One region of the Lentzea sp. NPDC036949 genome, then DNA from elsewhere that is predicted to be linked to it. Evidence: riboswitches for the same ligand, from Rfam matches in the RefSeq annotation. Region 1 holds a riboswitch; the other holds the start of a gene.
What was found. A riboswitch is a leader RNA that binds a small molecule or an ion and turns the genes downstream of it on or off. The one in region 1 is predicted to bind glycine.
Positions count from the first base shown of each region.

Region 2: it holds a riboswitch for glycine, as region 1 does, so the genes downstream of both, gcvH (glycine cleavage system protein GcvH) here and gcvT (glycine cleavage system aminomethyltransferase GcvT) in region 1, are expected to answer to the same signal.

Region 1 is NZ_JBVJRA010000003.1:513,685-519,596, reverse strand. It holds gene ACZ7CD_RS11935 (COG4315 family predicted lipoprotein) at 1-529, shown strand, start outside; gene glyA (serine hydroxymethyltransferase) at 782-2,047, opposite strand; gene gcvT (glycine cleavage system aminomethyltransferase GcvT) at 2,061-3,155, opposite strand; glycine riboswitch at 3,255-3,342, opposite strand; glycine riboswitch at 3,344-3,434, opposite strand; gene ACZ7CD_RS11920 (DUF3817 domain-containing protein) at 3,480-3,782, opposite strand; gene ACZ7CD_RS11915 (hypothetical protein) at 3,797-4,180, opposite strand; gene ACZ7CD_RS11910 (helix-turn-helix transcriptional regulator) at 4,310-4,801, opposite strand; gene ACZ7CD_RS11905 (hypothetical protein) at 4,966-5,145, opposite strand; gene ACZ7CD_RS11900 (CaiB/BaiF CoA transferase family protein) at 5,483-5,912, opposite strand, start outside.
Region 2 is NZ_JBVJRA010000008.1:174,648-180,559, reverse strand. It holds gene ACZ7CD_RS23630 (winged helix-turn-helix transcriptional regulator) at 1-276, shown strand, start outside; gene ACZ7CD_RS23625 (L-serine ammonia-lyase) at 283-1,647, opposite strand; gene gcvH (glycine cleavage system protein GcvH) at 1,679-2,059, opposite strand; glycine riboswitch at 2,121-2,213, opposite strand; gene ald (alanine dehydrogenase) at 2,435-3,547, shown strand; gene ACZ7CD_RS23610 (TetR/AcrR family transcriptional regulator C-terminal domain-containing protein) at 3,627-4,307, opposite strand; gene ACZ7CD_RS23605 (MFS transporter) at 4,317-5,768, opposite strand.

The DNA.
Region 1 (5,912 bases):
CGTCCTCGGTGACTACGGCGACGTGGGTCAGCCCCCGGTGCTCCAGGAACCCGCTCAGGCGCCCGAGACCCCGGTTCAGCAGCAGGCACCGGAGACCCCGGCCGCGCAGCAGCCCCCCGCAGCCGCACCGGTCAGCTCGCTGAAGCTGGTCGGCAAGCCGGTCGACAAGATGGGCCTGGTCGTCCAGGACGGCGACGGCCGCACGATGTACCGCTTCGACAAGGACACCCCGAAGCCGGAAGGCAAGTCGAACTGCAACGGCCAGTGCGCCATCACGTGGCCGCCGCTGCTGTCGGACACGATCCCGCAGGTCGAGGGCATCGACTCGAAGCTCGTCTCGCTGATCACCCGCGCTGACGGCAAGAAGCAGGTCGCGATCGACGGCTGGGCGCTCTACGCCTACTCGCAGGACCCGAAGCCGGGCGCCTGGAAAGGCCAGGGCGTCGGCAACACCTGGTTCGTGATCCAGCCCGACGGCAAGCGCAACGTCGAATGCCTTCCCCCCGGCGTGACGGTGCCCGCGGCCTAGTCCCCTTGCAACGACCATCCCGTTAGGACGGTCCACCTGACACACACGACACCCTGACACGCGAAACCCCGGCCCTGGGGAAGGGGCCGGGGTTCCCGTCGTTCCGCTCTCACCCGATCGAGTGGTCTTTCATGTCACGCGGGGGCCCCGCGTTCCCTACAGGGAAACGCGGGGCCCCCCGCGTGACGTTCGAACAGGCGGAGAAGGGGCGGCGCCGGAGGTCCGGTGCCGCCCCTTGTCGTTGCCGCAGGGTCAGAGCGTGGAGTACAGCGGGTGCTTCGCGGCCAGCACCTCGACGCGGGCGCGCAGCTCGTCGATCGCGGCGCCCGGCTTGAGGGCCTCGGCGATCACGTCGGCGACCTCGGTGAAGTCCACCTCGCCGAAGCCGCGGGTGGCCAGTGCCGGGGTGCCGATGCGCAGACCCGAGGTGACCATCGGCGGGCGCGGGTCGTTGGGGACCGCGTTGCGGTTGACCGTGATGCCGATCCGGTGCAGCACGTCCTCGGCCTGCTTGCCGTCCAGCTCGGAGTTGACCAGGTCGACCAGGACCAGGTGCACGTCCGTGCCGCCGGTCAGCACCTTCACGCCGGCCTGCGCGACGTCGGGCTGCGAGAGGCGGTCGGCGAGGATGCGGGCGCCGTCGAGGGTGCGGCGCTGGCGGTCGGCGAACTCCTCCGACGCGGCGTGCTTGAACGCCACGGCCTTGGCGGCGATCACGTGCTCCAGCGGACCGCCCTGCTGGCCGGGGAACACCGCCGAGTTGATCTTCTTGGCGATGTCGGCGTCGTTCGACAGGATCACGCCGCCGCGCGGACCGCCGAGGGTCTTGTGCGTCGTCGTGGTCGTGACGTGGGCGTGCGGGACGGGCGAGGGGTGCAGGCCCGCGGCCACGAGGCCCGCGAAGTGCGCCATGTCGACCATCAGGTAGGCCTCGACCGAGTCCGCGATGCGGCGGAACTCGGCGAAGTCCAGCTGGCGCGGGTAGGCGGACCAGCCGGCGACGATCAGCTTCGGGCGGTGCTCGGTGGCGAGGCGCTCGACCTCGGCCATGTCGACGCGGCCGTCACCGTCGGAGACGTGGTACGGCACGACGTTGTAGAGCTTGCCGGAGAAGTTGATGCGCATGCCGTGGGTCAGGTGACCGCCGTGCGCGAGGTCCAGGCCGAGGATCGTGTCGCCGGGCTGCAGCAGCGCGAACATCGCGGCGGCGTTGGCCTGGGCGCCGGAGTGCGGCTGGACGTTGGCGAAACCGGCGCCGAAGAGCGACTTGATGCGCTCGATGGCGAGGCGCTCGACGACGTCGACGTGCTCGCAGCCACCGTAGTAGCGGCGGCCGGGGTAGCCCTCCGCGTACTTGTTGGTCAGCACCGAACCCTGGGCCTGCAGCACCGAGACCGGCGTGAAGTTCTCCGAGGCGATCATCTCGAGGGTGCCCTGCTGGCGCGCCAGCTCGGCCGCAACGGCCTGCGCGACCTCGGGGTCGTACTCCGCGAGGGAGGCGTTGAACTGGTCGGACATCTGGAGGATCTCCCTACTTGGCGCGCTTGTAGAACGGAAGTGCGACGACCTCGACCGGCTGCTTCTTGCCGCGGACGTCCACCAGCAGAGGGGTGCCGGGCGCGGAGCTCGCCCGGTTCACGTAGGCCATCGCCACCGAGTAGCCCAGGGTCGGCGACAGCGCGCCCGAGGTCACCTCGCCGACGACCTCGTCGCCGTTCAGCACGGCGTAACCGTGGCGGGGCGCGCGGCGCTCGGGGGTCTTCAGGCCGACCAGCACGGAGTCCACATCGGACTCGGACACCTCGGTCAGCGCCTCGCGGCCGACGAAGTCGCCCGGCTTGTCGAGCTTCACGACCCGGCCGAGACCCGCGTGGTACGGGGTGAGCGAGGTGGTCAGCTCGTTGCCGTACAACGGCATTCCGGCTTCCAGGCGCAACGTGTCGCGGCAGCCGAGACCGCACGGCTTGAGCTCGTGCGGCTGCCCGGCCTCCAGCAGCGCCGTCCACACTGCGGCGGCGTCGTCGGGCGCGACGAACAGCTCGAAGCCCTCCTCGCCGGTGTAGCCGGTGCGCGCGAGCAGCGCGTCCACCCCGGCCACCTTCGAGGGGTAGGAGGCGTAGTACTTCACCGTCGACAGGTCGGTGTCGGTCAGCCCGGCCAGGACCTCCACCGACTTCGGGCCCTGGATCGCGATCAACGCGTAGTCCGTGGACCTGTCCGTGACGACGGTGTCGAACCCGGCGGCCCGCTCGACGAGCGCCTCGGCGACCACGGCGGCGTTCGAGGCGTTGGCGACGACCATGAACTCCTCGTCGCCCAGCCGGTAGACGATCAGGTCGTCGACCACGCCGCCGTCGGCCTGGGTGATCATCGTGTAGCGGGCCTTGCCGACCGCGAGCGCGGAGATGTGGCCGACCAGCGCGTAGTCGAGTGCGGCACCGGCCTGCGGCCCGGTCAGCACGATCTCACCCATGTGCGTGAGGTCGAACAGGCCGGCGGTGGTGCGCACGGCGTGGTGCTCGGCCAGCTCGCTGGAGTAGCGCAGCGGCATCTTCCAGCCCGCGAAGTCGGTGAACATCGCGCCGAGCGACTCGTGCTCAGCGTTCAGTGGCGTGAGGCGGGACATCAGAACGCTCCTCCAGGGTGCGCCGAAGAGCCGGGCCAGGCCGGCTGAGGCAACAGAAGAATGACACGGTCCACCGGAGACTCCTCACCAGAGCGAGCCTCCCCCTCTGTCATGAGCCTGAGAGCTTCGTCGCCGGAGCGACTTGCACCGTGGGCGAGGCTCCTGATGAGCCTGCTTTCCAGAGTTGCCTTCGTCGTGCGGTATCTGTGCCTGAGAGATTCCGGGGAGGAGTTGCTCCTTCGGCGCTCCCGCTGAAGGGAGCTCTCCCGCGCGACATCGACGGCCGTGTTCAGTTGGTTGCCCCAGACGCTAGCAGGCCGAACGTCACAGCGGCACGCCCTGAGCAGTCTTCTCCACCACCTTGCGCTCCGCCCAGAACGACAGGAACGGGATCGTCCCCGCGACCAGCACGAGCGCGGTGCCCTTGATGGACCAGCGCAGCTTCAGCGCCAGGTCGACCGAAAGCACCAGGTAGATGGCGTAGAGGAACCCGTGGATCGGGCCGACGACCTTCATCGCCTGGTCCATGCCGGCGGCGTACTTCAGCACCATCGCCACGACCAGCAGCAGCAGGAAGACACCGACCACGTAAGCCATGACCCGGAACCGGGTCAACGCACCCTTCATCTGCCCGCCTTCGCTCAACGACCGTCCCGCGCGTTGAGGTCCGCGAGCATGCGGTTGTAGGCCGCGAGCTCCGCGTCTTCTTCGTCGTCGAAGTGCTCGACAGGCGCGGGTTTGACGGCGTCAACGGTAGTCACCGGTGCGACGGGGGGTGCAACCGGCTCCGGTGCGGAGAGAGCCTCGTCACGGCGCTGGCGCGCGAGACGGCGGAACCGCCACACCATGAAGAGGGGGAAGAGGCCGAAGAGCGGCCACTGGAGCACGTACCCGAGGTTCTGGAACGTGCCGCTCGCGGACTCGAAGCGCTGCCACTGCCACCACGCGAGCCCGCAGCAGAGGACCAGCGCCGCCAGACAGGCGAGCGCGATCAGCACACGCTGGGGAGTAAGGAGGCCGCGCACGACCTCCACACTACTGGGGTGGGGCCTCCTGTCAGGAGGCCACCCGTGAGGGGTAGCGCGCCACGGGAGCGCGCGTGCCCGTTTGCGAGTGAACTTCGGGGCTGCCGATGCCTCGACAGCCCGCTTCTCCTACGCCACGCCGTCCCGGCGCTGCCTCTGCAGACGAGCAACGCACCAGGCCGCGGCCGAACCGCGGCGGAGGTGCTGGAGAACCGTCATCGGTCCCAGGCGCCTTCCGAGGTCGGCAGGCGTGAGGCCGGCGGCGCGGTAGTCGAGCGCGCGCTGGTCCAGCGGGCTGATGCCCGCGTCCCACCACTGCTCGGCCTCGGCGACGTCGCCCACCAGCTGCCAGTAGCTCGCCGCGGCGGCGAGCAGTGCCTCGGGTGCCTCCGGCGCCCGCTTGCGCATCGCGGCCACGTAGGCCGGATCCGCCGAGTCGACCTTGACCAAGCCACGCGGCCCACTCCTGCCTCCCCGCTGCACGGGGATGCCGGGCGCCGAGGGGGGAGCCTCCGCGAGCCACGCGTTCTTGATCCGGTTCACCTCCTGCATCTCTGCGTCGTCAGACCGTTCAGCCGCCCACTGCTGCAACAGCTCGTGGACCCCGGAGTCCTCGACCATCCATGCCTCCTCGTCGGTCGGGGATCGGCCATTGCAGCGGAAGGTATTCGGTAGGTCTGACAATCGCCAGACCCTGAATCGCCAGAACACCCGTTACCAGTGCGTGATTGGCCTCATTCCACCCGTCCGGCTCAACGCGGAGGGCCGAGGATCACCGAGGGTCACTAGGCGACGGGGGTGGCCGTCCCGAAGAGGCTCCTGACGAAGGTGATGATCGACTCCGCACCCTCGCGCAGCCAGCCGAGGGCCGTCTGGACCCCCGACGCGGACTCTTCCGGCTGGGTGATCAGGAGGAACAGCACCAGCGCGACGCCCGCCAGCACCAGCACCTTCTTGAGGTTCACAGGTCCCTCTCCGTCCATGTCGCTCACAGGTGGGGCGGCGAACCGCCCGTGTCACCCGACATGCTCCCTCATTCACCCGTGCGATGAACAACCACCACGCCAGGCAGGGCGGCGGATCCACCGCCACCGCACGTCTGCACCGGGCCTGTTGTCACCCGAATGGCGGCTAAAGCCGCCGGTTTCCAGCGCCGATGTCCTGGGCACGAGGTGAGCGCGAGGACCCTCGAATCCCACAGCTTGGACAAGACACAGGTGCACCGGGCCTCACCCGGATGCCGAATGCCCGGCATCACGCTCCGTCACGGCGTGGTGTCGTCATTAATGCGCCTCCGACCGTTCACGCAATTGCTCCAGCCCGCCGCAGTTCCGCAATTCGGTCTTCCGCCACACCCATGTTCGCGAGCACTTCCGCGGTGTTCGCCCCGACCGGCACCGGAGGGGTCGGAACCGCCGCCGGGGTCCGGTCGAACCGGGGCGCCGGCGCCGGGTGCCGCACACCGGCGACGTCCACGAAGGTGGCGCGCTCCGCGGTGAACGGGTGCTCCGCCGCCTCGGCCGGGGTCAGCACCGGCGCCAGGCAGGCGTCCGTGTCCCGCGCGAGGTCGGCCCACTCGTCCCTGGTGCGGGTCCTGACCGCCGCCGCGATGTGTTCGCGCAGCTCAGGCCACCGGGCCGGGTCGTTGCGCGACGGTGCGTCCGCCAGCCCCAGCACGCGCACCAGGTCGGCGTAGAACTTCTCCTCCAGCGCGCCGATGGCCACGTACCTG
Region 2 (5,912 bases), on a different contig from region 1:
CTGAGCGCGCTGGTCGACGGGTCGCTGCGGTTCAACGAGCTGCGCCGCCGGGTCGACGGCGTCAGCGAGAAGATGCTGTCCCAGACGTTGCACGCGCTGGAGCGCGACGGGCTCGTGCACCGCGACGCGCAGCCGACGAACCCGCCGCGGGTCGACTACAGCCTCACGCCGCTCGGGCGCGAGACGGCGGAGAAGCTGATGGCGTTGATCGTGCTGCTGGAGTCGCGGATGCCGGACGTGATCGAGGCCCAGCGCCGGTACGACGCCAGGCCCTGACCAGCCTCAGCACTCGATGACGTTGACGGCGAGACCGCCGCGCGCCGTCTCCTTGTACTTCACCGACATGTCCTTGCCGGTGTCCCGCATGGTCTTGATGACCTTGTCCAGCGACACGAAGTGCGAGCCGTCGCCGCGCAACGCCATGCGCACCGCGGTGATCGCCTTGACGGACGCGACGGCGTTGCGTTCGATGCACGGGATCTGCACCAGGCCGCCGATCGGGTCGCAGGTGAGGCCGAGGTTGTGCTCCATGGCGATCTCGGCGGCGTTCTCGACCTGCTCCGGGGTGCCGCCGAGGACCTCGGCGAGACCACCGGCGGCCATCGAGCACGCGGAGCCGACCTCGCCCTGGCAGCCGACCTCGGCGCCGGAGATCGAGGCGTTCTCCTTGAACAGCACGCCGATGGCGCCCGCGGTGAGCAGGAACCTCACCACGCCGTCGTCGTTCGCACCGGGCACGAACCTGGTGTAGTAGTGCAGGACCGCGGGCACGATGCCGGCCGCGCCGTTCGTCGGTGCGGTGACGACCCGGCCGCCTGCCGCGTTCTCCTCGTTGACGGCCAGCGCGAAGAGCGTGACCCAGTCCATGACGCGCAGCGGGTCGGTGACGAAGTGCTCGCCCTCCAGCCGTTTGCGCATCTCGGCGGCGCGGCGGCGGACCTTGAGACCGCCGGGCAGGATGCCCTGCTCGGTGCAGCCGCGTTCGACGCACTCCTGCATCACGTGCCAGATGTGCAGGAGCCCGGCCCGCACCTCCTCCTCCGAGCGCCACGACAGCTCGTTGGCCATCATGATCTCGCTGATCGACAGGCCGGTCTCTCGGCAGCGCGCGAGCAGCTCGTCGCCGGTCAGGAACGGGTGCGGCAGCGGGGTCGAGTCGGGTTTGATGCGGTCGCTGCCGGACGCGTTCTCGTCGACGACGAAGCCGCCGCCGATCGAGTAGTAGACGGCGTGCTCGACCGGCTCGTCACCGCGGAACGCCTCGAAGCTCATGCCGTTGGGGTGCAACGGGAGCGACTTGCGGCGGTGCATGACGAGGTCGCGGTCGTGCGCGAAGCCGATCTCGTGCGTGCCGCCGAGCCGCAGCCGTCCACTCGCGACGATCTCCTCGACGCGGTGGGCGGCGGCCGCGGGGTCCACCTCCTCCGGGAGGTTGCCCTCCAGGCCGAGGAACACGGCCTTGGGGCTGCCGTGGCCGTGCCCGGTGGCGCCGAGCGAGCCGAACAGCTCGACGTGCACGCGGTCCACTTCGGACGCGCGGGCACCGAGCTTCTCGACGAACATGGCGGCGGCGCGCATCGGGCCGACGGTGTGCGAGCTGGACGGCCCGATGCCGACGGAGAACAGGTCGAAAACGCTGATCGCCACTGATCAGTCCTTCGTGGTGGGTGCGAGCGGGTCAGTCCGAGGTGAGCTCGGCGTACTTGGCCGCGGTGAGCAGGTCCTCCGCGGAGTCCACGCGCACCTTGAACAGCCAGCCGGCGCCGTACGGGTCGGTGTTGATGATCGCCGGGTCGTCGACGACGGCGGTGTTGACCTCGAGGACCTCGCCGGTGACCGGGGAGAACAGGTCGCTGACGGACTTGGTGGACTCCAGCTCGCCGCAGACCTGGTTGGAGACGACCTCGGCCCCGACCTCGGGGAGCTGGACGAAGACGATGTCACCCAGCGCGTCCGCGGCGTACTCGGTGATCCCGCAGGTCAACGGGTCCTGGGTGCCCGGCGTCCAGTCGACCCACTCGTGTTCGGCGGTGTAGAGCAGGTTCTCGGGGAACTCCACGGCGACTCCTCTGGCAGATGACGGGCAGGAAACGTGCGCCCCCTCCGCCGTGCAGAGTTGCCTACCCCGAGTGGTCTTGCTGCCTGAGAGTGTGCGGGAGCTTGCCCCTTCGGCGCCCCGACCAGCTCGTCGAGGTCTCTCCCACCCGGGTTCTGGTGCCCGTCAGGGGCACCGCGGCCGTTATTCAGTTCCGGTGGGAACGCTATGTGGGCCCGCCACCGGGTGTCAACGCGGGACCGGTACAGGCGTGGCGCAGGTCGCTTTGTCCCAGCAGCACAACCGGCCTGGTCCCGAACAGTGCAACCCGCACAGTGACATGACCTCCCGGCTGCCCCACATTGTGAGATAGCAGCCAGCCGAAACGGAGGAGTCATCGTGCGGATCGCCGTTCCTCGCGAGATCAAGAACCACGAGTACCGCGTCGCCCTCACGCCGGCCGGGGCCCACGAGCTGACCAGCCGGGGCCACGACGTGTACGTCGAGCAGGGCGCCGGTCTGGGCTCCGCGATCACCGACGAGGAGTACCTCGCCGCGGGTGCGAAGGTCCTCCCGACCGCCGACGACGTCTGGGCCGAGGGCGACCTGGTCCTCAAGGTCAAGGAGCCGATCGCGGAGGAGTACCCCCGCCTGCGCTCCGGCCAGACCCTCTTCACCTACCTGCACCTCGCCGCCGACAAGCCGCTGACCGAGGCCCTGCTGGCCTCCGGCACCACGGCCATCGCCTACGAAACGGTGCAGCTGCCGAACCGCTCGCTGCCGCTGCTCGCCCCGATGTCCGAGGTCGCGGGCCGCCTCGCCCCGCAGGTGGGCGCGTTCAGCCTGATGAAGCCCTCCGGTGGCCGCGGCGTGCTGCCCGGCGGCGTCCCCGGTGTCGCCCCTGCCCGCGTTGTCGTGATCGGCGGCGGTGTGGCCGGTGTCAACGCCGCCACCATCGCCGTCGGCATGGGCGCCGACGTGCAGATCCTCGACACCAACGTCGACCGCCTGCGCCAGATCGACGCCCAGTTCCAGGGCCGCCTGCGCACGCTCGCGTCCAACTCGTTCGCGATCGAGCAGGCCGTCCGCGAGGCCGACCTGGTCATCGGCGCCGTCCTGGTGCCGGGTGCCGCGGCCCCGAAGCTCGTCTCGAACGCGCTGGTCGCGGAGATGAAGCCGGGTTCGGTGCTCGTCGACATCGCCATCGACCAGGGCGGCTGCTTCGAGGACTCGCGCGCCACCACGCACGCCGAGCCGACCTACGAGGTCCACAACTCGGTGTTCTACTGCGTCGCCAACATGCCCGGCGCCGTCCCCCGCACCTCCACCTACGCGCTCACCAACGTGACGCTGCCCTACGCGGTCGCGCTGGCCGGCAAGGGCTGGGAGAAGGCGCTGAAGGACGACCGTTCGCTCGCCCTGGGCCTCAACGCGCACGCCGGTCAGCTGACCAACGGCCCGGTGGCCGAGGCGACCGGCCTGGTGCACACGCCGCTGGAGTCCGTGGTCTGAGAGCCAGTCGGATGGAGGAGCCCCCGCACGCGGAGCACGCTGCGGGGGTTTCGCCTTTCACGGGCGCGCCTCCTCGCGGTCACCGCAGCGCGGCCACCCGCGCCTTGACCCCGTCGATCACGCAGTCCAGCCCGAACTCGAACTGCCCCTCCAGCGACCACAGCTCCTGCTGGTCCAGCATCTCGACGTAGCGGGGGTGCTTCTCCCGGTACAGGTCCGCGATCCGGCCGAGGTCCGGTGGCGGTTCGTCGTGGCCGCCGCGGCTGCGGAAGTTCGCCTCCGCCGTCGTGTACCCGACGACGAAGCTCGACACCGCCGACATCGCCTGCGACGCCTGGACCATCGTCAGGCCGGCCGCCCGCATGGGTTCGAGCATCGCGTCGGCCATGGCGACGGCGTTGGGACCGATGGTGGTGAACTCGCCGATGCCGCGCACCCACCACGGGTGTGCGAGCGCGAGGCGGCGGAACGCGTGCATCATCTCGCGCAGCGCGGGTTCCCACGCGGCGCCGGGGGCCGGGCGCGGGAACTCGCCGTAGATCTCGTCGAGGCACAGCTCGATGAGCGCGTCCTTGGTGGGCACGTGCCAGTACAGCGACATCGGAGCCGCGCCCAGCTCGGCGGCGAGCTTGCGCATGGACAGCTTCGCCAGGCCGTGCTCGTCCAGCACCTCCATCGCCTTGCGGACGATGGCCTCCCGGCTCAGGCCGAGGTGCTGGCCGCTCGCCGGCCTGGGTTTGCCGAACCACACGCTGTCCACGGCTCGATACTAGGCACGCCGCAGCAGCACGCTCGCCACAACACCTCCCAGGAACACGGACACGGCGCCGGCCACCAGGCTGACGCTCATGCCCGACGAGAACGCCTCGCGCACCACGGTCAGGTCCGCGCCGCTGTGCAGCGCCTCCGACAGCGACCGTCCCGGCACTCCGTCGGGCAGCGCGGCGACGAACCGCGCGGACAGCAGCGCGCCGAGGATCGCGATGCCGAACGACGAGCCCAGCTCGGTCAGCGTGGACGACAGGCCGGAGGCGATGCCGGCGCGTTCCGGCGGGATCGCGCCCATCAGCGCGTTGACGGCAACCGGTTGGGCCACACCGACACCGACGCCGATCAGCACCAGCCCGGCCAGCGTCGGCGGGTAGGTGGTGCCGATCGAGAGCAGCACCACGCCGCCCGCGACGACCGTCATGCCGAGCAGCATCGCCTTGGCGGCACCCAGTTTCAGCACGAGCTGACCGAGGGTGTTGCTGGTGACGAGCAACGCGATCGCCATCGGCGCGACGCGCAGGCCCGCCTCCAGCGGGCTGTAGCCGAGCACGCCCTGGAGGTGTTGCGTCAGCAGGAAGAGCGAGCCGGCCATGCCGAACGCCGCCAGCACGCCCGACGCCACGGCACCGGTGAACCGGCGGTCGGCGAAGAACCCGAGGTCGAGCATCGGGTCGGTGGTGCGCCGCTCCCACCACGCGAACACGGCCATCGCGACCAGCCCCAGTGCGAGCGGCACGCCGAACTGCGGCGAGCCGAACCCGTTCTCCGGCACCGAGATCACCGCGTACACGAGCGAGACCATGCCGATGATCGACAGGACCGAGCCGAGCACGTCCGGCCTGCGCACGGCCGGGTCCTTCGACTCCGGCACCAGGAACGCCACCGCCGCGATCGCGAGCAGCGCCACCGGCACGTTGATCAGGAACACCGAGCCCCACCAGAAGTGCTTGATCAGCGCGCCGCCGATCACCGGACCGGCCGCGAAGCCGAGGCTGGTGACCGCGGCCCAGATGCCGATGGCCTTCGGGCGTTCCTCCTCGTCGAACAGCTGCATCAGCACGGCCAGGGTGCCGGGCATCAGCAACGCCGCCCCGACGCCCATGAACCCCCGCGCCGCGATCAGCGCCTCGGACGAGCCCGCGCAGGCCGCCACGGCACTGCCCGCGCCGAACAGCGCCAGCCCTCCCAGCAACGCCCGTTTGCGGCCGAACCGGTCGCTCAGCGAGCCGGTCGTGAGCAGCAGGCCCGCCAGCGCCAGCGAGTAGGCGTTGATCATCCACTGGATGTCGGCGGTGCTCGCGCCCAGACCGGTGGAGATGGACGGGATCGCCACGTTCAGCACGGTGTTGTCCAGCACCACGACCATCACGGACAGGCAGAGCACGCCGAGCACGGCCCAGCGCTGCGGATGTGGCTGCACGCCGACGGTTTCTGTCGTGGTCGCACTCATGAAAACCTCCCCCTTACGGTGTACGAGCAACTTACAGCGTACGAGAACGCAGGGCGCAAGGGGGTTTTTCTGAACAAGAGGGAAGAAGTGGGAAAAATAAAGGGCGGCCGCGCTCAACCAGCCTGGGGGTCACTGGGAGCGGGG